DNA from 3 places in the Alteromonas sp. 009811495 genome. Region 2 is predicted to be linked to each of the others. Evidence: predicted binding sites of a transcription regulator. Region 2 holds the regulator's gene; each other region holds the start of a gene.
What was found. The regulator FliA, encoded in region 2, starts transcription of late flagellar genes. The targets are predictions, from matches to a motif close to CTAAAGNTNNNNNNNNNNNNGCCGATA.
Positions count from the first base shown of each region.

Region 1: pomA (flagellar motor protein PomA) is a predicted target of FliA. The motif match lies at 3,482-3,508, and genes of this name have one in related genera.
Region 3: OZ660_RS16235 (DUF5610 domain-containing protein) is a predicted target of FliA. The motif match lies at 5,881-5,907, and genes of this name have one in related genera.

Region 1 covers NZ_CP113972.1:2,856,130-2,864,236, reverse strand. Annotated here, with positions in the region: gene OZ660_RS13075 (phosphatidylglycerophosphatase A family protein) at 1-22, shown strand, start outside; gene dxs (1-deoxy-D-xylulose-5-phosphate synthase) at 127-2,004, opposite strand; gene OZ660_RS13065 (farnesyl diphosphate synthase) at 2,037-2,927, opposite strand; gene OZ660_RS13060 (exodeoxyribonuclease VII small subunit) at 2,957-3,199, opposite strand; gene pomA (flagellar motor protein PomA) at 3,559-4,320, shown strand; gene OZ660_RS13050 (flagellar motor protein MotB) at 4,320-5,249, shown strand; gene OZ660_RS13045 (SAM-dependent methyltransferase) at 5,327-6,580, opposite strand; gene OZ660_RS13040 (DUF1365 domain-containing protein) at 6,583-7,326, opposite strand; gene OZ660_RS13035 (NAD(P)/FAD-dependent oxidoreductase) at 7,323-8,107, opposite strand, start outside.
Region 2 covers NZ_CP113972.1:1,165,231-1,173,337, forward strand. Annotated here, with positions in the region: gene flhB (flagellar biosynthesis protein FlhB) at 1-502, shown strand, start outside; gene flhA (flagellar biosynthesis protein FlhA) at 639-2,735, shown strand; gene flhF (flagellar biosynthesis protein FlhF) at 2,765-4,165, shown strand; gene OZ660_RS05310 (MinD/ParA family protein) at 4,171-5,037, shown strand; gene OZ660_RS05315 (RNA polymerase sigma factor FliA) at 5,034-5,765, shown strand; gene cheY (chemotaxis response regulator CheY) at 5,802-6,185, shown strand; gene OZ660_RS05325 (protein phosphatase CheZ) at 6,220-6,975, shown strand; gene OZ660_RS05330 (chemotaxis protein CheA) at 6,988-8,107, shown strand, end outside.
Region 3 covers NZ_CP113972.1:3,601,211-3,609,317, forward strand. Annotated here, with positions in the region: rRNA gene OZ660_RS16210 (23S ribosomal RNA) at 1-1,240, opposite strand, end outside; tRNA gene OZ660_RS16215 (tRNA-Ile) at 1,702-1,778, opposite strand; tRNA gene OZ660_RS16220 (tRNA-Ala) at 1,823-1,898, opposite strand; rRNA gene OZ660_RS16225 (16S ribosomal RNA) at 1,976-3,508, opposite strand; gene OZ660_RS16230 (RNA recognition motif domain-containing protein) at 3,997-4,461, shown strand; gene OZ660_RS16235 (DUF5610 domain-containing protein) at 4,535-5,851, opposite strand; gene trmA (tRNA (uridine(54)-C5)-methyltransferase TrmA) at 6,054-7,148, shown strand; gene fabR (HTH-type transcriptional repressor FabR) at 7,263-7,865, opposite strand; gene OZ660_RS16250 (DsbA family protein) at 8,087-8,107, shown strand, end outside.

The sequences.
Region 1 (8,107 bases), 1.7 Mb from region 2:
AGCGTCACTGCAGTTTATATAAGCGTGTAACCCCACACTTACCTAATATAAAAAAGCCCGCGTTTGCGGGCTTTTTTTATGTGCTTAAATTTGTATAGGCTTGAATAGGAGATTAGTGACCTCGCTTTATTTCGTGAGTTCCTGTATAGCGTTAACAATACCCTTGGTATCCAAACCATGCACGTTATACATTTCTTGCTGCGTACCTTGCAAAATAAAGCTATCAGGCAGCCCTAGTATCTTTACTGGCTTCAATATGCCGTTTTGTTGCAAATGTTCCAGTACCGCGCTGCCCGCTCCACCCATAATACAGCCGTCTTCCAGCGTTATGAGTGCATCATGTTCACTGGCCGCTTTCATTACTGCTTCGCCGTCTAACGGCTTCACAAAGCGCATATCAATAACCGTGGCATTGCATTCTTCAGCCGCTTCTATTGCATAAGGCAATAAACAACCAAAGTTTAAAATAGCGACGCGCTTGCCATCATCCACATTTGATGAACGTATCAGACGAGATTTACCAATCTCAAGTGCAGTCATTTCCTCATCTGGTGTAATACCCATACCAGCGCCACGCGGATAACGCACCGCTGCTGGTTTTTGAAGCTTGTGGCCTGTATAGAGCATTTGTCTGCATTCATTTTCGTCCGCAGGGGCCATAACCACCATGTTAGGGATACAGCGCAAAAAGGCGATATCAAATGCGCCCTGGTGGGTTGGACCGTCAGCGCCAACAATGCCCGCTCTATCAATCGCGAATAACACAGGTAAGTCTTGAATGGCGACATCGTGAATTAGCTGGTCGTAAGCGCGCTGTAAAAATGAAGAGTAAATTGCTACAACCGCGTTCATGCCATCTTTTGCTAATCCTGCACCGAACGTGACGGCGTGCTGCTCTGCGATGGCAACATCAAAGTATTGGTCTGGGAATCGCTGCGAGAACTCAACCATACCTGAGCCTTCGCGCATCGCGGGCGTAACAGCCATCAACTTAGGATCTTGGGCTGCCATATCACATAACCACTTACCAAAAATAGCCGAGTAGGTAGGGGCTGAAGGTTTCGATTTAGGAAGCGCATTATCAGCAGGGTTGAATTTAGGCACAGCATGAAACTTGATAGGATCCTGTTCGGCTACGGCATAGCCTTTTCCTTTTTTAGTTACTACATGCAGCAACTGAGGGCCTTCAAATTTACGCATGTTGCGCAAGGTATCGACAACAGCGTTAACATCATGGCCGTCAATTGGGCCGATATAGTTAAAACCTAATTCTTCAAAAATAGTACCAGGTACTACCATGCCTTTTAAGTGCTCTTCAGCACGGCTGGCGAACTCTTTAATAGGCGGCACATTACTTAGCAGCTTTTTGCCACCATCACGAATAGAGTTAAAGAAATTACCGGTGAGCAATCTAGCCAAATGACTATTTAATGCACCTACATTCTCAGAAATCGACATTTCGTTGTCATTAAGCACCACAACCATGTCTTTTTTGATATCGCCAGCGTGGTTCAGCGCTTCAAATGCCATACCTGCTGTCATAGCGCCATCGCCGATAACGGCAACTACTTTGCGGTCTTTGCCTTCTTTTTCCGCGGCAACCGCCATTCCCAGGGCTGCACTAATTGAGGTAGACGAATGACCCACTGCAAAGGTGTCATAATCGCTCTCTGGTGGCCATGGAAAGGGATGCAGTCCATCTTTTTGACGGATTGTGCTCATGCGCTCTGCACGACCGGTGAGAATTTTGTGTGGGTAGGCCTGGTGCCCAACATCCCACAATAATCGGTCGAATGGCGTGTTATACACGTAGTGCAGCGCCACCGTTAATTCGACTGTACCTAAGCCTGAGGCAAAATGGCCACTTGTTTGGCTTACGCAATTAAGTAAATACTCACGCAACTCATCAGCTAACTCGCGCAGCTTGTCTTGAGGCAGCTGTCTCAGCTTTTCTGGTGTTTGCGCAAGCGCAAGCGTTGGGTAATGTTGGAGATCTAAACTCATGTACTTATTATCTTTTTCAACATGGCGCGTGGCTAGTGGTCGCGTTTTACCAAAAGCTCGCTAAACGCAATTAAACTGTCTGTATTGTAGGGTAAACGCGACAAGGCTTGAAGTGCATTATTATGAAGAACTTCTAACTCTTGCTTGGCGCCATCTAGGCCCAACTTGGCGGGAAACGTGTTCTTGCCAAGTGCCTGATCTGAGCCTGCAGGTTTTCCTAACTGCTCACTACTGCCTTCAACGTCAAGAATATCGTCTTGAACTTGAAATGCCAGACCTATATCAGCCGCATATGCCATTAAATCGGCCTGAGCTTGCACAGTAAGGTCTTCGCTCACGATAGCTATCATTTCTATACACGCTTTCAACAGCGCACCTGTTTTTAATTTATGCAGCTGTTTTAATTCTTCGAGTGAAATGGTTTTGCCCGTACTTGCCAGGTCTATCGCCTGGCCACCACACATGCCCAAATAGCCAGCACTTTTTGCAAGAATAGAAAGCAAGTTACTGCGCTTAGTTTGTGCATAATTGCTAAGTGGCGCATCTGCTAGCACACTAAAAGCAAGTGACTGGAGCGCATCACCAGCAAGAATTGCCGTGGCTTCGTCGAAGGCAATATGACAGGTAGGCATGCCGCGGCGCAGGTCATCGTCGTCCATGGCTGGCAGATCATCATGCACTAAGGAATACGCATGAATACACTCGATGGCCATACTAATCGCCATTTGGTCTTTCTTTGGCACGTCAAGCGTGTTGCCCACTACCTGAACAAGAAGCGGACGCATGCGCTTACCGCCGGCGAGCAACGCGTGACGCATTGCGTCTTTTAGTCGCGGAGCGTAATCGGGTAACTCGTCAATTAGTGTAAGAAGAGATGCATCAGTCTGTTGTTTCACTTGCTGATGCAAAGCAGAAAAATTCATAGATTACCTGTTAGTTAAAAATGAACGATTTAAGGTTGTTCACTTTCAGGAAGCGTTTTTAATGTGTCGTTACCTTGCTCGCTAAGCAGTATCTTTACTTTTTGCTCAGCATTTTCAAGCGACTTTTGGCCTTGGCGAGATAATGCGATTCCGCGTTCGAACTTTTCCAATGCTACATTGAGTGGCAAGTCACCGTTTTCCATATCGTTCACGATGGCTTCTAATTCCGCAAGGGTTTCTTCAAAAGAAGTTGCGTCTTTTTCAGTCGTCATAAAATTCACTCAATTTTGTGGCCAAATTACATGTACGCGCACATTAACTGAGGGGTGCACATGGGTCAAATGGTTTGTCCGTATATTGCCTATAACGATGCAAAAATCGAACAATCGGTAAACTCAGTGGGTAGTGAAAGGTAAAAGGGCGTACCAAATTAAATGTGCTATAGTCCTCAAAATAGGTGGTAATGCGAAACATTGTTTTACGCAATCAGCGTTGCATTCCTTTTGCAAATTGCTACCACACTGAAATAAATGTGATATTTTTCAATAATGTCGTTTTAGTATTTTAATACTTTGCCGATAGAATACATGTACATCAATAGCACTGTCTGCACATAAATGAGGAAGAGTGAGTGGATTTAGCAACCGTCATAGGTATGTTGGGCGCCATCGGTTTCATAGTAATGGCTATGATATTAGGCGGCAGCATGAGCATGTTCATAGACGTGCAATCTATACTTATCGTTTTCGGTGGAACCTTATTCGTAGTCTTATCTCAGTTTACCCTTGGCCAATTCTTTGGCGCAGGTAAGGTGGCGGGTAAGGCCTTTATGTTCAAAATTGAGTCGCCAGAAGAGCTTATCGAAAAAATCGTAGAAATGGCAGATGCGGCGCGTAAAGGTGGGTTTCTTGCACTCGAAGAAGCTGAGATATCGAATGAATTTATGCAAAAAGGCGTAGACATGCTAGTTGACGGACACGATATTGAAGTGGTTCGTGCAACCTTATCCAAAGACATCGCAATGACAAGCGAACGGCATGACTTCGGCGCATCTATCTTCAAAGGTATGGGAGACGTAGCGCCAGCAATGGGGATGATAGGTACCCTAATTGGGCTTGTGGCCATGCTGTCTAACATGGATGACCCCAAGGCTATCGGCCCTGCAATGGCGGTAGCACTTTTGACTACGCTATATGGTGCCTTCTTTGCCAACGTAGTGTGTTTACCTATTGCATTTAAACTTGCTGTACGCGCAGGTGAGGAAAAGCTCAATCAGAGTCTCGTATTAGACGGTATTGTCGGTATTGCTGATGGTCAAAATCCACGCGTAATTGAAGGTGTTTTGAAGAACTATCTTGCAGCTAGCAAACGCGGTGCTGCCGAGGAAGAATAATGGCCGAAGAAGAATGCCCAAAATGCCCCCCCGAGGGGCTGCCCGCTTGGATGGGAACATTTGCAGACCTTATGTCTCTGCTGATGTGCTTCTTCGTGTTACTTCTGTCATTCTCCGAAATGGATGTCCTCAAGTTTAAGCAAATTGCGGGCTCGATGAAGTTCGCCTTTGGTGTGCAAAATAAAATTGAGGTTAAAGACATTCCGAAAGGAACAAGTGTTATCGCAATGGAGTTTAGACCGGGTAAACCTGACCCAACGCCAATTGAATCTATTCAGCAGCAGACCATTGAAATGACACAGCAGATGTTAGAGTTTCAAGCAGGCGATGAAGACTCGGCAGGGGGGCGTCAGAAGCAACGCGGTGAACAACGTGGCGGTCAATCTCAGCAAACTGCCAATGAGTCAGCATCGTCGGCTGAACAAAGCTCTGAACAAACACAAACTGCAGAATTGATGAAGAAAATTGCACAGCAGCTTCAAAAGCAGATTTTGGATGGCTCTATAGAAATGGAGTCTTTGGGGCAGCAGATCACCATACGTATTCAGGAAAATGGTTCCTTCTCAGCAGGCTCTGCATTCTTACAGCCACAATTCCAACCTGTTTTAAGAAAGATTGGTGTACTGTTGGCCGATGTACCCGGCGAAATAGAAATTTCCGGACATAGCGATGGGCAGCATATTGCCAATGAGCTTTATCGTTCAAATTGGGACTTGTCAGCACAGCGTGCTGTTGCAGTGGCCGAGGCCATGCGCACTGCGCCTGGTTTTGATGAAAGTCGAATGTCTGTAGTAGGCAAAGCCGATACTGCTCCCGTTGTCGAAAATGCAACTACAGCTCAAGATAGGGCCAAAAATAGGCGGGTAGAGATCAATATCAATCAAGGCAAGCCCATGCTTTCAAAGCCCATCTCTGTCATAGATGAATAAGCAGTAGTATTAATTCATTGAGCACAATAAAAACGGCGCATTTTCAGCGCCGTTTTTGTGAAGAATATAGATTGTTACTAGCGTGCGAGCGTTGCTCTAAACTGTGGTTTTGACACCACGAGTTGTACAGTACTTATCGTGCGCTCAAGGAACCCACCTTCGCAATATTTCAAGTAGTAAGTCCACATACGCATAAAGCGCTCGTCATAACCGTCTTTAAGCAGTTCGTCTTTAGCTGATATAAACGCTTCATACCAATGATTCAATGTCATTGCGTAATCAATACCAATATCATGTAAATCTCTTATCATCATATCGGTATGCTTTTTCAAATGGGCATTCAATTGATATTGCGATGGTAAAAAGCCGCCTGGAAAAATGTACTTTTGAATAAAATCCACGCTGTTTGAATAGCTATCATAACGTCTATCATCAATGGTAATAGACTGTAGTAGCATCAGGCCATTATCTTTTAAAAGCGATGAGCATTTTTCGAAAAAGTTACCTAAGAATTGTTTGCCTACCGCTTCAATCATTTCAATAGAGACGAGCTTGTCGTATTTGCCTTCTAATATTCGGTAGTCTTTTTTCAGCAAGGTAACGCGGTCTGATAGGCCTTCACGGGCGATCCATTCTTGTGCCCACGCATGTTGTTCTTCTGAAATAGTGGTTGTGGTTACTTTGCAGCCATAGTGTTTAGCAGCATAGACAGCAAGACCGCCCCAGCCCGTGCCAATCTCAATTAAGTGATCGCTCTCTTTAAGCTGTAATTTGTCACAAATGGTTTTCAGCTTATAGTTTTGTGCCGCATTGAGTGACGTATTCGCGTCGGGGTAAATGGCTGACGAATACATCATGGTGTCGTCCAAAAAGCGCGTATACAATTTGTTGCCAAGGTCGTAATGCGCTTCGATGTTCTTTTTAGCTTGGTCGCGGGTATTGCGTCGAGCGAAATGCTGTAGTTTATTTATTGGCATAGAAAGCCATTTAAATTTACTTTCCCACTTATCTAGTGTGGGCAGATTTCGAGCGAAAATACGCACAACCGCGGTAACATCGTCACTATCCCAAAGGTCGTCCATGAACGCTTCGCCTGCACCAACACTACCACCAAGTAGCAAACGCCGATACGCGCTCATATCTTTAATATTCACTGTGGCGCGCAATTCATCATTGTCGTCGCCAAATCGTGCGATCTCATCACCGCATTCTTGAATAATAAGACAACCAAAAGGCAGTTGCTTAAGGCATTGAAGAAATAGATTTCGGCACACTTTATCAGCAAGTGATACCTCTGAAGTTGTGAGTAGTACGGATTCACCAAAAGACATTATTATTGTTCCTGACTCTTTTCTGGGTGTGAATACAAGGGCGTTCTTTTTAAAAATAATTTAAGCGCTTGCCAGTATATTCCCGCCATCGTTTTAATGGTCATACTTGGAATACGTTTCATCGCATTAGAAAGATTCGCATCATCAAGCTTAAATTTCTGTAAGTTTATACCTGCACTGAATTCTTTATCGTCACGTACGCAGTCCATCGCTAAAGAAAGTGTATGGCTAGGTTGGGAAATTCGCCAGTGATAGGTCATATCCATCGGATTAAAAGGAGAGACATGAAAAGCTTTTTCGGTGTGCGCTTGTGTCTTCAAATCTACGAGATAGTGATGGCGCTCATTCCAAGGTGTGTTACTGACTTCGGCAAGAAGATGCGTGAATGTGCCTTGGTCATCGCGAAGATAATAGAAATTGACCGGGCTGAAATACAAACCCCACATGCGAATTTGTCCTAGCATGAACACATCGCCTTCTAGCGCAACATTATTATTAAGAGACTGCATTTTTTGCAGTACGGCTTGAGCAAGGGGCACATCTTTATCTCCTAGGTAATCTGAACGCTTAAAACGCGCTCGCGCTCTCTTGGAGGTAGAAAAATGTGAGAGGGTACTGTCCAATGTTTCAAGCTCATTGCCGCTAAGTTTTAACCAAAATAGATAAATGTCGTAGTCGAATTTATGCTGTGTAGGTTTAAACCGTTGATGGAAAACCGTTCCTCGATATATAGCGCTCTCTATCACAGTGTTTCACCAAAGCGTTCACACACATCTAGTGCGCTTCTAACACCATCTTCATGGAATCCGTTGTACCAATAAGCGCCGCAAAAATGAAGGTTATCAACGCCGCAAATCTTTCCTCTTTGTTTCTGCGCCTCGACCATTTCGCTACTGTACTGAGGGTGCGCATAGTCATATTGGCCTAATATCGTATCGTTATCGATGCTTGATGTGTTGTTGAGTGTCACGCAGTAAGTCGAAGGCACAGAGAGACGTTGTAAAATGTTCATATTATAGGTCACTGAAGCTGGACGCATTTCTTCGCTACTGTCTTCCTTTAAACGATAATTCCAGCTGGCCCAAGCAAGCTTTCGTTTAGGGAGCTGGCGAGTGTCTTTATGCATTACTACATCGTTGTTCGCGTATGGAATACTGCCCAATACTTGTTTATGCCAATCACTTGGTTCAGCAATCATGCGCAATGCTTGGTCGCTATGACAAGCAAAGATTATATCGTCGAACAACGCGCTGTTGTTTTGTGCATCAACCACTCGCCACTTGCCTTCGTGTTTTGACACTGATACCACGGCCGTTGATAGCTTAATTTTATCTTTAAAAGCGGCGACAAGGGGGGGAATATATTCACTTGAACCGCCTTTTATTGTGTACCACTGAGGGCGATCTGTGATGTTTAATAGCCCGTGATTATTGAAAAACTGCAGGAAGAAGGTCAGAGGGAAACGTCGAGTTTGCTCTAAACTGCTCGACCATATTGCCGCACACATTGGTAGAATATAGTACCGTG
Region 2 (8,107 bases):
ATATCAGATGTATAAGCACAACAAAGAAATGAAAATGACCAAGCAAGAGGTTAAAGACGAGCGCAAAAATGCCGAGGGCGACCCTATGGTTAAAGGCCGTATTCGTCGTTTGCAGTATCAAGCTGCCACTAAACGCATGATGCAGGAAGTCCCAAAAGCCGACGTGGTAGTAACTAACCCAACGCACTTCTCGGTTGCTATAAAATATGATGAAAGCGGCAACCGCGCCCCTGTTGTCGTGGCGAAAGGGGCTGATGAACTTGCCATGCATATAAGAAAAATTGCTACCGCAAACGATGTCCCTCTTATCCCTTCGCCTATGCTTGCTCGTGCTATCTTTTACTCTACCGAAGTCGATGAAGAAGTACCTAATGCGCTGTTTATGGCAGTGGCGCAAGTGCTTGCCCATGTTTATCAGCTTAAAGCGCACCGCGCTGGTAAGGGGAAACGACCCAGACCACTCAAACGGGATTTGCCTATACCACCTGAATACAGGCGGTAATTTCTAGGGGGGATTCCCGTCGTTTTATTTATCCAACGCGACTGTGGTAGCTATTCATCAAAGCTGGCACGTTAGTTGAAATGTTCCTATCAGAATAGTGAAAAGCGTCAATTTTCTGATAGTGAGACAGTAAGCGATGCAGTTATCCGGTTATCTTCAGCGTTTCGACAAAAATCAGCTGCAAAATTTTACCAGTGGTTTAGGTGCGCCAATCGTACTTTTGGCAATTATGGGCATGGTAATTCTACCTATGCCGCCGTTCTTGTTAGACGTACTCTTCAGTTTTAATATTGCACTTTCCCTTGTCATCATATTGGTCGCGGTGCTTACACAGCGTCCTGTCGACTTTGGTATTTTCCCTTTAGTACTCCTTATTGCGACCGTTTTGCGACTGGCGCTTAACGTGGCATCTACCCGTGTAGTACTCCTATATGGACACGAAGGCGGCGACGCTGCCGGTAAGGTAATTGAAGCATTTGGCGCGGTGGTTATTGGCGGTAACTATGCGGTGGGTATCGTGGTGTTTGCTATCTTGCTCATTATCAACTTTAAAGTGGTAACCGCAGGTGCAGGTCGTATTTCAGAAGTAAGTGCTCGCTTTACTCTTGATGCTATGCCAGGTAAGCAAATGGCAATTGATGCTGACTTGAACGCTGGGTATATCGACCAAGATCAAGCGCGCCAACGTCGTGAAGAAATTACCGCAGAAGCCGACTTTTACGGTTCGATGGACGGTGCGTCAAAATTTGTAAAAGGCGATGCGGTAGCGGGCCTTTTCATTATGCTCATCAATATAGTTGGTGGGTTATTCATTGGTATGATTCAGCATGATCTTACATTTGGAAACGCCATTGAAATTTACACTATCCTGACTATCGGTGACGGTCTTGTCGCGCAAATTCCATCGCTACTTTTGTCAGTCGCAACCGCGATTATCGTTACTCGTGAAAACGAAACTCAGGAGATGGGCAAAGAGATACGTGGTCAACTTGGTAATAATCAAGCCTTGTATATTGCCGCTGGTGTACTTTTTGTTATGGGTATTATTCCTGGCATGCCCCACGTTGCGTTTCTTGGTTTCTCTTTTTTGATTGCAGGCTTTGCTTATTGGCAATCACTACAAGAGAAGAAAAAAGCTGCCGAGCCTAAAGTCCCTGACGTGGTTAAGGATGAAACCGTTGCGCCAGAAGTCAAAGAGCTGGGTTGGGATGATGTACAGCAAGTCGATACCATTGGGTTAGAAGTTGGCTATCGCCTTATCCCGCTTGTCGATAAGTCACAAGGTGGCGAGTTATTAACACGCATTAAAGGCGTGCGTAAAAAATTGTCGCAAGAACTCGGGTTTCTTATTCCTCCTGTACATATTCGCGATAACCTCGATTTAGAACCAAATACTTACACTATTGCCATGCTCGGCGTGACCATTGGCGACTCACTCATTAGTCACGACGAGGAGCTTGCGATTAATCCAGGGCAGGTGTTCGGCAAGCTTGAAGGACGCGCAACGAAAGATCCCGCTTTTGGGCTCGATGCTGTATGGATAAAACCGAATAAGCGCGAGCATGCTCAAACACTCGGTTATACTGTGGTCGATGCCGCAACGGTTGTGGCAACCCATTTGAGTCAGCTTCTGACTAATAATGCCTATCAACTATTAGGTCATGAAGAAGCTCAGCAACTTCTTGATATGTTGGCAAAACAGCATCCTAAACTTGTTGAAGGACTGGTGCCGGATATTTTACCGCTTAGTACCGTAGTTAAAGTATTGCAAACGTTGCTATTCGAAGGCGTACCAATTCGTGATATGCGTACTATTGTTCAAACTTTAAGTGAGTATGGTACGCGTAGCCAAGACCCTGATGTACTGGTATCTGCAGTACGTATTTCGTTGAAACGACTGATTGTTCAAGAGATTACACAAGGCGCCAAAGAGATACCTGTCATAACCTTGGCGCCAGAGTTGGAACAGATGTTGCACCAGTCTCTTCAAGCGGGCGGTGAAGATGGTGCTGGCATAGAGCCAGGACTAGCAGACAAGTTGCAAAAATCATTGCAACAAGCCAGTCAGCAGCAGGAGCTCGAAGGCGAACCTGCGGTATTGCTGACGTCAGGCATGCTAAGACCTGTGCTGTCACGCTTCTTAAAGTATTCAGTTGTTGGGCTCCACGTACTTTCGTACCAAGAAGTGCCTGATGATAAGCAGATAAAAATAGTCAGTTCGGTCGGTCAATAATCTGACACTGAGCGATTGGAGAGGTTGCAATGAAAATAAGACGTTTCTTCGGCAAAGATATGCGTGAGGCGTTAAGCCAAGTAAAAGCTGAGTTGGGTAGCGATGCGGTTATCATGTCAAACCGCAAAGTGGCTGACGGTATTGAGCTTGTTGCAGCTTACGATAAAGAGCCAGAGGCTAAGTTGTCAGTGCCAAAACCCGCCTCTAAAGCGCCCGGTCAGAAAGCTGTTCCTAGCTTAAGTGAAATCATCGGTGATGACGGCCCAGACAGTTTAAAAGCGCTACTTGAAAAGCAACATGGTTCAAGCGCTCAGCCGCAAAGCCAAAAAGATACCTCTGCCAATGCGCAGCATGCTAATGAAATTGCATCGCACCTTAACTTTTCTGATGACTTTATTGATGAAGTTGAAGCTGCTCAGCCTCAACCTCAATCCCGTGCGAGCCGCTATGAGCAAGCAGATGCGTTTCCTTCACATCAAGCATCAAGCATAGATGAAACTGCGCCTAATCAATCAGACGAACTTGCTCAAATCAAAGAAGAACTCGCCTCGCTAAGAAACGTCTTGCAATATCAGGTGGCTGATTTGATGGAAGCGAAGAATAAGCGTCAAAAACCCGTTCATCAATATTTGATAACGCGTTTAACCGATATGGGTTTAAGTCATGCGCTTGCGACTCAGCTAATAAATTACACGCCTGCTCACTACAATGAGCGCGAAGCGTGGGTTTACCTTCTTAACCTATTGGCTAATCGCATAAATGTAACAGGTAACGATATACTTACCGCACAAGGCGCTGTTGCATTGGTGGGTCCTACTGGAACGGGAAAGACAACCACGGTAGCAAAATTGGCTGCGCGATATGCCCAAAAGTACGGCCCAGAATCAGTGGCAATGATCACCATTGATACGTACAGAATAGCTGCGTTTGAACAACTGGCTACTTACGGAAAGATAATTGGCTGTACAGTAAGAAAAGCACAAACCAGCGAAGAGTTAGCAGATTTACTTTTCCAACTGCGTCACAAGCGTCTAGTATTGATTGATACAGCAGGGTTTAGTCAGCGAGATAGCCGTTTGATTAAACAAATTAAGCAATTTGACAATGGTCAAATGCCACAAGTGAAAAAATATTTGGTAGCGCAGGCAAATACACAATATCCTGCACTGCAAAGAATAATTAAAGCGTATGATGAAATTGAACTAAGTGGCTGTATTTTCACAAAGTTAGATGAGTGCTACTCTTTAGGAGAGGTGCTTAGTGCTGCAGTTGAGTACCAGTTACCGGTTAGTTATGTCACCGATGGGCAAAAAGTACCAGAAGACATTAAGATTGCAGAAGCAAAATCTTTGGTTTCTGCTGCTGCAAAGCTTTATAAAAAGTACGGTTTGAATCATACTAGTAGTAACAACGCCATTAAAACAGCATAAGCAGTATGATTGACGACCAAGCGAGTAGCTTAAGAAAAATGAAGCAATCAAGGTTAATCAAAGTTATTGCCGTCACCGGAGGTAAAGGTGGCGTCGGTAAAACAAATATTACACTAAACACCGCCATTGCTATGGCTAAGCAGGGTAAGCGTGTAATGGTTCTCGATGCAGACCTAGGTCTGGCTAATGTCGATGTGATGTTAGGTCTTCGCGTCGAGAAAAATCTTTCTCACGTATTATCGGGTGAATGCACGCTTGATGAGGTACTCGTCACTGGTCCGCATGGAATCAAGATTGCGCCAGCGACATCGGGTACACAGTCAATGGCAGAGTTATCACCTACTCAGCATGCGGGTTTAATACGCGCCTTTAGTGAATTACGTTCACAAATTGATGTTCTCATCGTCGATACCGCAGCGGGTATCTCAGACATGGTATTAAGCTTTTCTAAAGCGTCGCAGGATATTATGGTTGTAGTGTGCGACGAGCCTACATCATTAACTGACGCTTACGCGCTGATCAAAATTTTGAATCGCGAACACGGTGTGTTTCGATTTAAAGTGGTCGCCAATATGGTGCGCGACGTGCGGGAAGGGCAAGAGCTGTTTAGTAAATTAAGTAAAGTAACAGGTCGATTTTTGGATGTTGCACTAGAATTAGTGGCAACTGTCCCGTTTGATGAAAATATTCGTAAAGCGGTACGCAAACAAACCGCTATCGTCGATGCCTACCCAGGTTCGCCTGCTGCCGTTGCAATTACTCAACTGGCTAACAAGGCATTGTCATGGCCAATCCCGGCTCAGCCAGGTGGTCATTTAGAGTTTTTTATTGAACAGTTGGTTGCAGAGAAAGCAGTAGGAAATCAGCGTTGAATAGCAAGGCAGCAGCTTATCAACAACAAACCGATAAGTCGCAGTTAGTCGAACGACATGCGCCTTTGGTTAAACGTATCGCTCATCACTTGATGGCGCGTTTGCCCGCTAGTGTACTTGTTGACGATTTAATTCAATCAGGCATGATTGGTTTATTAGAAGCTGCTCGCAATTTTGACGGCTCGAAAGGTGCGAGCTTTGAAACCTTTGCGGGTATTCGTATCCGCGGTGCTATGCTGGACGAGATTCGAAAAGGCGATTGGACGCCGCGGTCAGTGCATCGCAACGGTCGCGCGATAACAGAAGCCATTTCGCAAGTAGAAGGCGAGACTGGACGCGATGCCAGAGATTCTGATATTGCTGCTAAACTCAATGTGAGTTTGCAGGACTATCATCAAATGTTGAATGAAGTAAATGCTGGTAAGTTGGTTGGCATTGAAGATTTAGGTGTGTCTGAGGACGTTATTTCGACTGAACAAAATCGGGGTAGCGACGCACCACTTGAAGACTTGATGCAAGGTGCTTTCCAAAAGGCGTTAGCCCATGCGATTACAACATTACCTGAACGAGAAGCTATCGTGCTTTCTTTATACTATGATGAAGAGCTAAACCTACGAGAAATAGGTGAAGTACTTGATGTTAGTGAATCGAGAGTAAGCCAAATTCACAGTCAGGCCATGTTAAAACTCAAATCACGAATGAAGTCGTGGCAAGCTGACGAAGAATAGATATTAATAACAATTAACCCCTCACTGGAGGCTATTTTGGATAAAAGTATGAAAATTCTCGTGGTTGACGATTTTTCTACCATGAGACGTATCATCAAAAACCTACTTAAAGACTTGGGTTTCTCCAACATCCAGGAAGCGGATGACGGAAGTACGGCGTTGCCAATGCTACAGCAAGGCGACTTTGACTTTGTCGTTACCGATTGGAATATGCCGGGCATGCAAGGAATTGACTTGCTACGTGCTATTCGTGCCGATGACAAACTGAAGCATTTGCCTGTGCTAATGGTTACTGCTGAAGCCAAGAAAGAACAAATTGTTGCGGCAGCGCAAGCCGGCGTAAATGGCTATGTAGTTAAGCCTTTCACAGCTGCAACATTAAAAGAAAAATTGGATAAAATTTTCGAACGTTTAGGTTGATCCAGACGCTCACCAGAGAAACGAGGTTTACTGGATGTCACCAAATGTAAACGTTCCGATTACATTGGACGAAGCTAAACAACTTGTTGCCTATCTTGAAGAGGGTGACAACGCTTCTGCCAATGCGCTACTTGAAGCAGCCTCAATGAAGGAGAATGTTGAGCTGTTTGCAGAAGTAGGAAAACTGACGCGTCAACTTCATGATGCGCTCAATAATTTTCAGATTGACGATCGCATTAAGAATCTTGCGACCGAAGATATGCCTGATGCACAGTCTCGTCTGACATACGTCATTGAAGAAACTGAAAAAGCTGCTAATACTACTATGGATGCAGTAGAAGCGAGCATGCCAATTGCAGAAACGCTCGCTGAGCGCATCGAGAAAGTGATGCCTGAGTGGAAAAAGCTAATGAGCCGCCAAATAGAATTAGGCGAGTTCAAAGCGCTTTGTGCAGATTTAGATAACTTACTTGAAGAAAGCGCAGAGCAATCAACTAAGCTCACACAGTTACTGACAGAAGTATTGATGGCACAGGGTTATCAAGATTTAACTGGTCAGGTAATTCGCCGCGTTATCGACTTGGTAAAAGAAGTCGAGGACAGCCTAGTAAACATGTTAACCATGTTTGGCGAGCGCGACGGTTCAGAACATTCTAAACCTTCTAGCGTTAAGGCCGATAAAAATGATGGTGTACAAGCGGAAGGCCCAATTATCGACGCGGAAAATCGCGATGATGTTGTTTCTGGCCAAGATGATGTAGATGATCTTTTGTCTAGCTTAGGTTTTTAGGGGAGCGGGCGCATGTCGTTTGATGTTGACGAGGATATATTACAGGACTTTCTAGTAGAAGCTGGAGAGATACTTGAACAATTACAAGAACAGCTCGTTGATCTTGAGAACAATCCAGAAGACGCGGATTTGCTGAATGCAATTTTCCGCGGCTACCATACTGTTAAAGGCGGAGCAGGGTTTCTATCCCTGACTGAGTTGGTTGAAATATGCCACGGGGCCGAAAACGTTTTCGATGTTATGCGAAACGGGCAACGTACACTCACGCCGGAGTTAATGGATATTATTTTGCAGGCCACCGATGTGGTGGTAGAGATGTTTGAACGTGTTAAAGCGCGTGATCCTCTAGAACCTGCAGATGCACATCTTGTCGACTTATTACACAAACTAAGTCGCCCAGAATCTCCTGACGAAAATATCTTTGGCGATACTGCACCCAGTGCAACTCAGCCTGCAGAGGTTGAGGATGAGCCTGAACTTGTTATTGAAGAGTCAGAGCCTACATCGTCGTCAAGTGACGGTGGTGGCATTGATGAAATCACTGAAGATGAATTCGAAGCCTTGCTAGATGAACTTCATGGTTCAAGTGCTCCCGGTCAGTCTGCACCAAAAGCGGCAGCGCCAGCGAAAGCCGCTGAACCTGCACCAAGCGCAGGCGGTGATAGCGATGACATCACCGATGAAGAATTCGAAGCGCTTCTTGACGATTTACACGGTAAAGGTCAATTTGGCGGTAGCGAAGATGCAGCACCTGCATCAGCACCTGCGCCAGCGGCACCGGTATCTGCATCAAGCGATGAAGAAATTACTGACGACGAGTTTGAAGCGCTACTTGATCAATTGCATGGTTCGGGGCAAGGTCCTACCAAACAATCGTCAACGCCCGCTGAGCCAGTGGTAGATAAAGCGGCTACCGACGCGATTAACAAAGCGAAAAGCGAAGCGCCAGCAGCACCTAAGGCTAGTCCAGCGCCGCAAAAGGCTGCAGCAGCCGCTCCTGCTCCAGCGCCTGCTGGGGCAGCGAAGAAAGAAGCACCCAAAAAAGACGATAAAAAAGCCGCACCAGCAGCACCTCCGGCTGAGACTACAGTGCGTGTTGACACCAAACGCTTAGATCAGATTATGAATATGG
Region 3 (8,107 bases), 2.0 Mb from region 2:
ATGTCAGCATTCGCACTTGTGATATGTCCAGCAAGCTTTACAACTCACCTTCATCCACTTACACAACGCTCCCCTACCCAGCATGTAAACATGCTGCCGCAGCTTCGGTATATTGCTTAGCCCCGTTACATCTTCCGCGCAGGCCGACTCGACTAGTGAGCTATTACGCTTTCTTTAAAGGGTGGCTGCTTCTAAGCCAACCTCCTAGCTGTCTATGCCTTCCCACATCGTTTCCCACTTAGCAATATTTTGGGACCTTAGCTGGCGGTCTGGGTTGTTTCCCTCTCCACGACGGACGTTAGCACCCGCCGTGTGTCTCCCGGATAGTTCTCATTGGTATTCGGAGTTTGCAAAGGGTTGGTAAGTCGGGATGACCCCCTAGCCTTAACAGTGCTCTACCCCCAATGGAATTCGTCCGAGGCTCTACCTAAATAGATTTCGGGGAGAACCAGCTATCTCCCGGTTTGATTGGCCTTTCACCCCCAGCCACAGGTCATCCCCTAACTTTTCAACGTTAGTGGGTTCGGTCCTCCAGTTGATGTTACTCAACCTTCAACCTGCCCATGGCTAGATCACCGGGTTTCGGGTCTATACCTAGCAACTAAACGCGCAGTTAACACTCGCTTTCGCTACGGCTCCGTTATTCACTTAACCTTGCTACTAAATATAAGTCGCTGACCCATTATACAAAAGGTACGCAGTCACCCCGAAGGGCTCCCACTGCTTGTACGTATACGGTTTCAGGTTCTATTTCACTCCCCTCACAGGGGTTCTTTTCGCCTTTCCCTCACGGTACTGGTTCACTATCGGTCAGTTAGGAGTATTTAGCCTTGGAGGATGGTCCCCCCATATTCAGTCAAGATAACACGTGTCCCGACCTACTCGATTTCACTGTAAAGAATCCGTCGTGTACAGGGCTATCACCTTGTATCGCTCCTCTTCCCAAAGGATTCCACTAAATTCTAAACAGCTTAAGGGCTGCTCCCCGTTCGCTCGCCGCTACTAGGGGAATCTCGGTTGATTTCTTTTCCTAAGGGTACTTAGATGTTTCAGTTCCCCTCGTTCGCCTCGTTACACTATGTATTCATGCAACGATACCTATAAATAGGTGGGTTTCCCCATTCGGACATCTGTGGCTCAAATGCATTTTGTCGGCTCACCACAGCTTTTCGCAGACTTACACGTCCTTCATCGCCTCTAACTGCCAAGGCATCCACCGTATACGCTTCGTCACTTAACCATACAACCCCAAAAAACCTCATTTGTGCTTTTAACCCGCCTTTTGAATTCAGGTTGGGTAATGTTGTATGCATGACAAGCTAATCGGAAGAATTGCCTTGCTATCAAATCATCGATTGATAACAAGCAATTCAGTCAAGTAGAGTAAAAAGTCATCTTTCGATTTCTCAGTTACTCAATTTTGATTGATTACTATTAATATCAGCTTTCCAAATTGTTAAAGAACTTTTCTTGCAATCGGACTTGCCGATTGCAACACAAGGTATAGGTTGCGAAGCAACACCCTTGCACTTTAGAGTAAAAAACCCTAATCAATGCTTACTGAAACAGTAAATATTCATTAGGATTTAAATTCCGTTTTGACACGTTTTTTGCCATCTATTTCTTTCTTAGACAAGGCATCGGATTGCGTAGCGTGCTAGTAGCACGTGAGCGATACGATAACGCCGTATAAGTAAGAAATGGTAGGCTTGGGCAGACTTGAACTGCCGACCTCACCCTTATCAGGGGTGCGCTCTAACCAGCTGAGCTACAAGCCTTCAGTCTACAACCTGTCGCTTTCAAGCTCAGATTTTCAAGTAGATGGTGGAGCTAAGCAGGATCGAACTGCTGACCTCCTGAATGCAAATCAGGCGCTCTCCCAGCTGAGCTATAGCCCCATAAACTTGTGTCGTTCTTCATTTTAAACAAGACTATCTGTGTAGGCACTGCATCAAGGCGTCTATCGACGTAATGGTAAGGAGGTGATCCAACCCCAGGTTCCCCTAGGGTTACCTTGTTACGACTTCACCCCAGTCATGAAACACAAAGTGGTAATCGTCCTCCCGAAGGTTAGACTAACTACTTCTTTTGCATCCCACTCCCATGGTGTGACGGGCGGTGTGTACAAGGCCCGGGAACGTATTCACCGCAGTATTCTGACCTGCGATTACTAGCGATTCCGACTTCATGGAGTCGAGTTGCAGACTCCAATCCGGACTACGACATTCTTTAAGGGGTCCGCTCCACATCACTGTCTCGCTTCCCTCTGTAAATGCCATTGTAGCACGTGTGTAGCCCTACACGTAAGGGCCATGATGACTTGACGTCGTCCCCACCTTCCTCCGGTTTGTCACCGGCAGTCTCCTTAGAGTGCCCAACTTAATGCTGGCAACTAAGGACAAGGGTTGCGCTCGTTGCGGGACTTAACCCAACATCTCACGACACGAGCTGACGACAGCCATGCAGCACCTGTGTCTGAGTTCCCGAAGGCACGAAACTATCTCTAGTAACTTCTCAGCATGTCAAGTGTAGGTAAGGTTCTTCGCGTTGCATCGAATTAAACCACATGCTCCACCGCTTGTGCGGGCCCCCGTCAATTCATTTGAGTTTTAACCTTGCGGCCGTACTCCCCAGGCGGTCTACTTAGCGCGTTAGCTTCGCTACGCACGATTTAAAATCACACACAGCTAGTAGACAGCGTTTACGGTGTGGACTACCAGGGTATCTAATCCTGTTCGCTACCCACACTTTCGCACATGAGCGTCAGTCTTTGGCCAGGGAGTCGCCTTCGCCACTGATGTTCCTCCAGATATCTACGCATTTCACCGCTACACCTGGAATTCCACTCCCCTCTCCAAGACTCTAGTCTGCCAGTTCTAAATGACCATCCCAGGTTGAGCCCGGGGCTTTCACATCTAGCTTAACAAACCGCCTGCGTGCGCTTTACGCCCAGTAATTCCGATTAACGCTCGCACCCTCCGTATTACCGCGGCTGCTGGCACGGAGTTAGCCGGTGCTTCTTCTGTTGTTAACGTCACGGCTGGCAGGTATTAACTACCAACTTTTCCTCACAACTGAAAGTGCTTTACAACCCGAAGGCCTTCTTCACACACGCGGCATGGCTGCATCAGGGTTTCCCCCATTGTGCAATATTCCCCACTGCTGCCTCCCGTAGGAGTCTGGGCCGTGTCTCAGTCCCAGTGTGGCTGATCTTCCTCTCAGAACAGCTAGAGATCGTCGCCTTGGTGAGCCTTTACCTCACCAACTAGCTAATCTCACTTGGGCCTCTCTTTGCGCCGGAGCCGAAGCCCCGTTTGGTCCGAAGACGTTATGCGGTATTAGCAGTCGTTTCCAACTGTTATCCCCCTCGCAAAGGCAAGTTCCCAAGCATTACTCACCCGTCCGCCACTCGTCATCTTCTAGCAAGCTAGAAATGTTACCGTTCGACTTGCATGTGTTAGGCCTGCCGCCAGCGTTCAATCTGAGCCATGATCAAACTCTTCAATTAAATATATCGAAATATGAATCGTCGTTGTGACACTCTTAACGAGTGCCCACACAGATTGTCTTGTCTAAATTTTTAAAGAACGTTGCGACTTCGTCGCAATTCACTAGAAGCTTTGCTTCTTAGTGACTCACCCTGTTCGAGTGAGGTGCGCATTTTACATCGTTTATTTTTGATGTCAACCTTGTTTTTAAACTTTTTATTTGCTTGAAAACTTGGTTTCGCACTTAGCTCTTTGAACACTTCATTTTACTTGAAGCCCCCTCAGAACGTGGAGCGCATTATAGATACCTACTGGAAAAGATCAACAGCTAATTTGTCTTTTTTTGCATTTTAACCCAATTTTAGTGTTAACCGCTCATTTCTCCATCATTTCATATGATCAAATGCACCTTTAGACTAGTTTTTTCACAATTTATTGTTCAATTTGTTACAAATGAGTAAACTATGACCAGCCTCCAACCCATAATAAACAATAGAAAGGTAGGTATATGAAAGTAGGCTTTATTCAATGCGCTGTTATTAGCGCTATTTTTGCAATTGCAGGTTATTTGTTATTTTCTTCAGCTAGTTTAAATGTACACGTTCCATTGACCGTGTCCGCCGCTTTGCTCATTAGCGGTATCGTCACACCATGGCTAGCATCTCTTATTCAAAGCACATCTTCCTCAGATGCCAGAGATAACACTCAAGAAGGTTCCATTGAAACACTCTACGTAGGTAATTTACCTTACCGTGCAAACGAGAGTGCAGTTAAGGAATACTTTAGCAGTTATATAGAAGTACAGTCTGTCCGCCTAATGAAGGATCGCAAAACAGGTAAGCGTAAAGGTTATGGTTTTATTGAAGTGATCACTGACGATCTAAATAGCGTCATTGATAAAACTAACGATTCCATCTTTCAAGAACGTACGCTAAAAGTACGCCCAGCGAAAGATAAGGTCGAACACGCTTAAGGTATGTTCATGTTGATATAAACAAAAGCCCGGACTCGTTCCGGGCTTTTTTATATTTACAAACTCTTCCTAATTATGAATTAGCAGTTGTCTCTGTGCTTTGCGGAAGTCCTTGCAACAAAGTTTGGTTAAAGGTATGAAATCTATTTATTGCCGATACCAAGTCAGGCACCTGAACGTCTTCCATTTTACTAATTAGTCCCGCAATTAAGGTATTGTAATCTTCATTGCTAGATAACGTACTTTCTACATTGGAAAATGTGCTCATCATTTTATCTAGGTATTGCGAGATTGGACTCACAACATTTCCAAATTGCGATTTGTCACTTTTCTCATCATTATAATGCTGAATATTTTCATACGTCTTTAGGACTTCTGTTTGTGTTGTCCTGTTCAGTTGAAGCGCGTAACCAACCAGTTCCTTATCATCAAAGCCCAAACTGAGTGCTTCTTCAAACGCTTTGTCTATGTCTCCACTATAAAACGTATCTGCAAGATCCTGAACTTGCCCAACGAGATCCGCAACTGATTGAAGCTCATCTTCATCTAACTCACCTTTGAGCGAAAAACTAATACCGCTTCTTTCGTAATATTGGTAAGAAGTGGTTTGCTCAGCTGTAAACGATTGCGAATCACTACTTGTTTCAGCGCCGTTGTCATCTGACGCGTTTTGCGTACCAGAATTTTGTGCAGTGAATGACAATTGCTGCGAAGCCTGAAATGACCGAAGACTTTCAAAGCTAAATGTCACCTCATCGCCATCTTTGGTTCGGATTAAAAGGCTTCCTGACTTTTCATCTGACGCTGATACTGCTTCTAAAGACGTTAATGACACCGCAGTAGCTTCATTGCGACCAAAAATGTCTGTTTCTAGGTCGTCAATGCCCGTATCAATCAAGTCACGGCTTTTTGTCATTCCTTGCTGAATTTCGTCATTCATAAACCCCGCAAGATCTTTTTCTGCCATAGCAAAGCCACGACTCACACCTTCTCTCGCTTGGCTAAATAATCCGGTGAGCTTTTCATCACTAGCCCCACCATTCGCCGCACCTCGAATCACTCCCCCCACAAACTTAAGAACGTTCCTCGCCACCTTTTCAAAATCGAACAAACTGGTCGACTTTTCTTCAATCGCTTTGTCTTTCGATTCCTGTGGTTTTTGGCCGTCAACCTCAAGTGTTTGGTTAAGACTGCTGCTGACAACACGTAGTCCGATACTGGTCTGACTGCTTGATACCGACACCGACGCCGCTTGTTGCTTTGAAAACTCGGCAGCTTGTTGCAACCCATCTTGTTGCAATTGCTTTTTCAGCGCCTCATTCGGGTGAACTGATGCCTTTTGCTCAGCCTTTTGGTCTCCCATAAAGGCTTTAATTTGACCCACGTTCATAATTTGATCCTCACTATCCTCTTTCTTATTATCGGCACTGAATCAGGATTGTTTAATTTTAATACACCTTTTTTATCCCTGCTTGTATAAAAGTGCTTATAAAGCCATTTAGCATTGCACATATTTTGTGAGGGACTACAATTCGCGACCTTGCAAAACAAAACAACGGTGTTAACCACGAAATCGTGATGGAGAGAGTAATATGACCGCACCAGATCTGAAAAACTATCAAGCTCAGCTTGACGAAAAAGTTACCCGCCTAGGTGACTTACTTTCTCCATTTAATGCACCGAAGTTAGAGGTTTTTAGTTCCCAGCCTACGCATTACCGTATGCGTGCTGAGTTTAGGGTTTGGCATGAAGGTGACGACCTATATCACATCATGTTCAACCAAGAGACAAAGGAAAAATACCGTGTCGACGCTTTTCCACCAGCATGCGAGACCATTAATCGCGCAATGACCGCGTTGCTGGAACACGTAAGACCGTCAGAAGTCTTAAGGAAAAAGCTTTTTCAGATAGATTACCTTTCTGCGCTTTCAGGAGAATTGGTAATAAGCCTCTTATATCACCGTCAACTCGACGACGAATGGGAACAACAGGCAAGAGCATTAAAGCAATCACTTGAAACTGAGTTTAAAAAAGTAAACATCATTGGCCGAGCTCGTAAGCAGAAACGCGTTATAGGTGATGACTTCGTTATTGAGCGATTACCAATTAAAGACAGAACATTCATTTTCAAACATATTGAAAATAGCTTTACCCAACCAAATGCTTCGGTAAATTGCAGCATGATTGAATGGGCTCTTGACTGTGTTACCCCCCTTACCGGTGATCTACTCGAAATGTATTGTGGCGCAGGAAACTTCTCACTTCCTTTGGCGCTTCATTTCGACAATGTGGTTGGAACTGAAATAGCGAAGCCGTCAGTTCAAGCTGCACAGTTCAACATAGAACAAAACAAACTGAATAACGTAAAAATTGTTAGATTAGCCGCGGAAGAATTTACACAAGCCATGAAAGGCGAACGTACGTTTAGTCGGTTAGAAGGAATTGAACTGAAGGATTACAACTTTACAACGGTTCTTGTCGACCCTCCGCGCGCAGGCCTTGATGTAGAATCACTAAAAATGATTCAGGATTACGACAACATTGTATATATCTCATGTAATCCCGAGACGCTTGCACAGAATCTTGAATCACTTTGCAAAACTCACGAAATAAGTGCAGCGGCGTTATTCGACCAATTCCCGTTTACACATCACGTCGAAGCTGGTGTGCTATTGTCACGAAAATAGAGCACGGCTTCTATACAAAAAAAGTATACTAAAGAGGCCAAAAGCGGCCTCTTTTACATTAGAGAATGTTAGTTTTTGCGCTTTAGTTTTACGGTAAAGATCAACACCCTCTCGTTATTTCTTACCTACAGTTGTCGTTGCGCCCACCTGCACAAACCTCAGTTGAGCTTTAACTTTTTCACCAATTTCACCACGCAATTTATCGTCAGCTTCCAGTGCTTCAGCCCCCGCACTGAAAACAAGTCTCACCATCGCATCAGCTTGCAATTGCGCACATGCATATTCCACACTTTGTTGCTCAATAATATAGTCGGTGAGCTCATCAATAAAATGCTGTATTTCTCGAAAAACTGCTAAACGATACGCCGAAGACGTTCCTGTGTGCTCACGCAATAATAAACGAAATACATTTTTATTCGCTGCGATAAACTCCATGAAAGTTTCTACTGAGGTATGAATAACACCGCCGCCAGATGCAATGCGTCGCCTGGCCTGCCGCATCAATTGTCGAAGTGCTAAACCAGCTTCGTCGACCAATGTAAGCCCCAATTCATCCATATCTTTGAAGTGTCGATAGAAAGACGTAGGAGCAATACCTGCTTCACGAGCAACTTCTCTTAAGCTAATTGCCGAAAGACTTCGGTTTTCATCAAGCAAAGAGAACGCGGCGTGGATGATATTTTGGCGGGTTTTTAATTTCTGTTCTTGTCGGCTCACAGTTACACCATATTAAGAGGCCCTAGCATAAGACTTTGTAGTCTATCGTAAGAGTATGCGTCAAAGAAACAAAGAAGGTGAATTCTCGCTTAAGCAAATGTTGACGATATTAAAACGTGACGAAGTTAATATTTTGTTAAGAACTGAAAATAGAGTGTGATACGGTAGTTTAATAGAGTCTGCTGTCAAATAACCAAGGGGCGTATTGTGCCTAGTTTATTGTGAAAAAGGTCATTCAACCC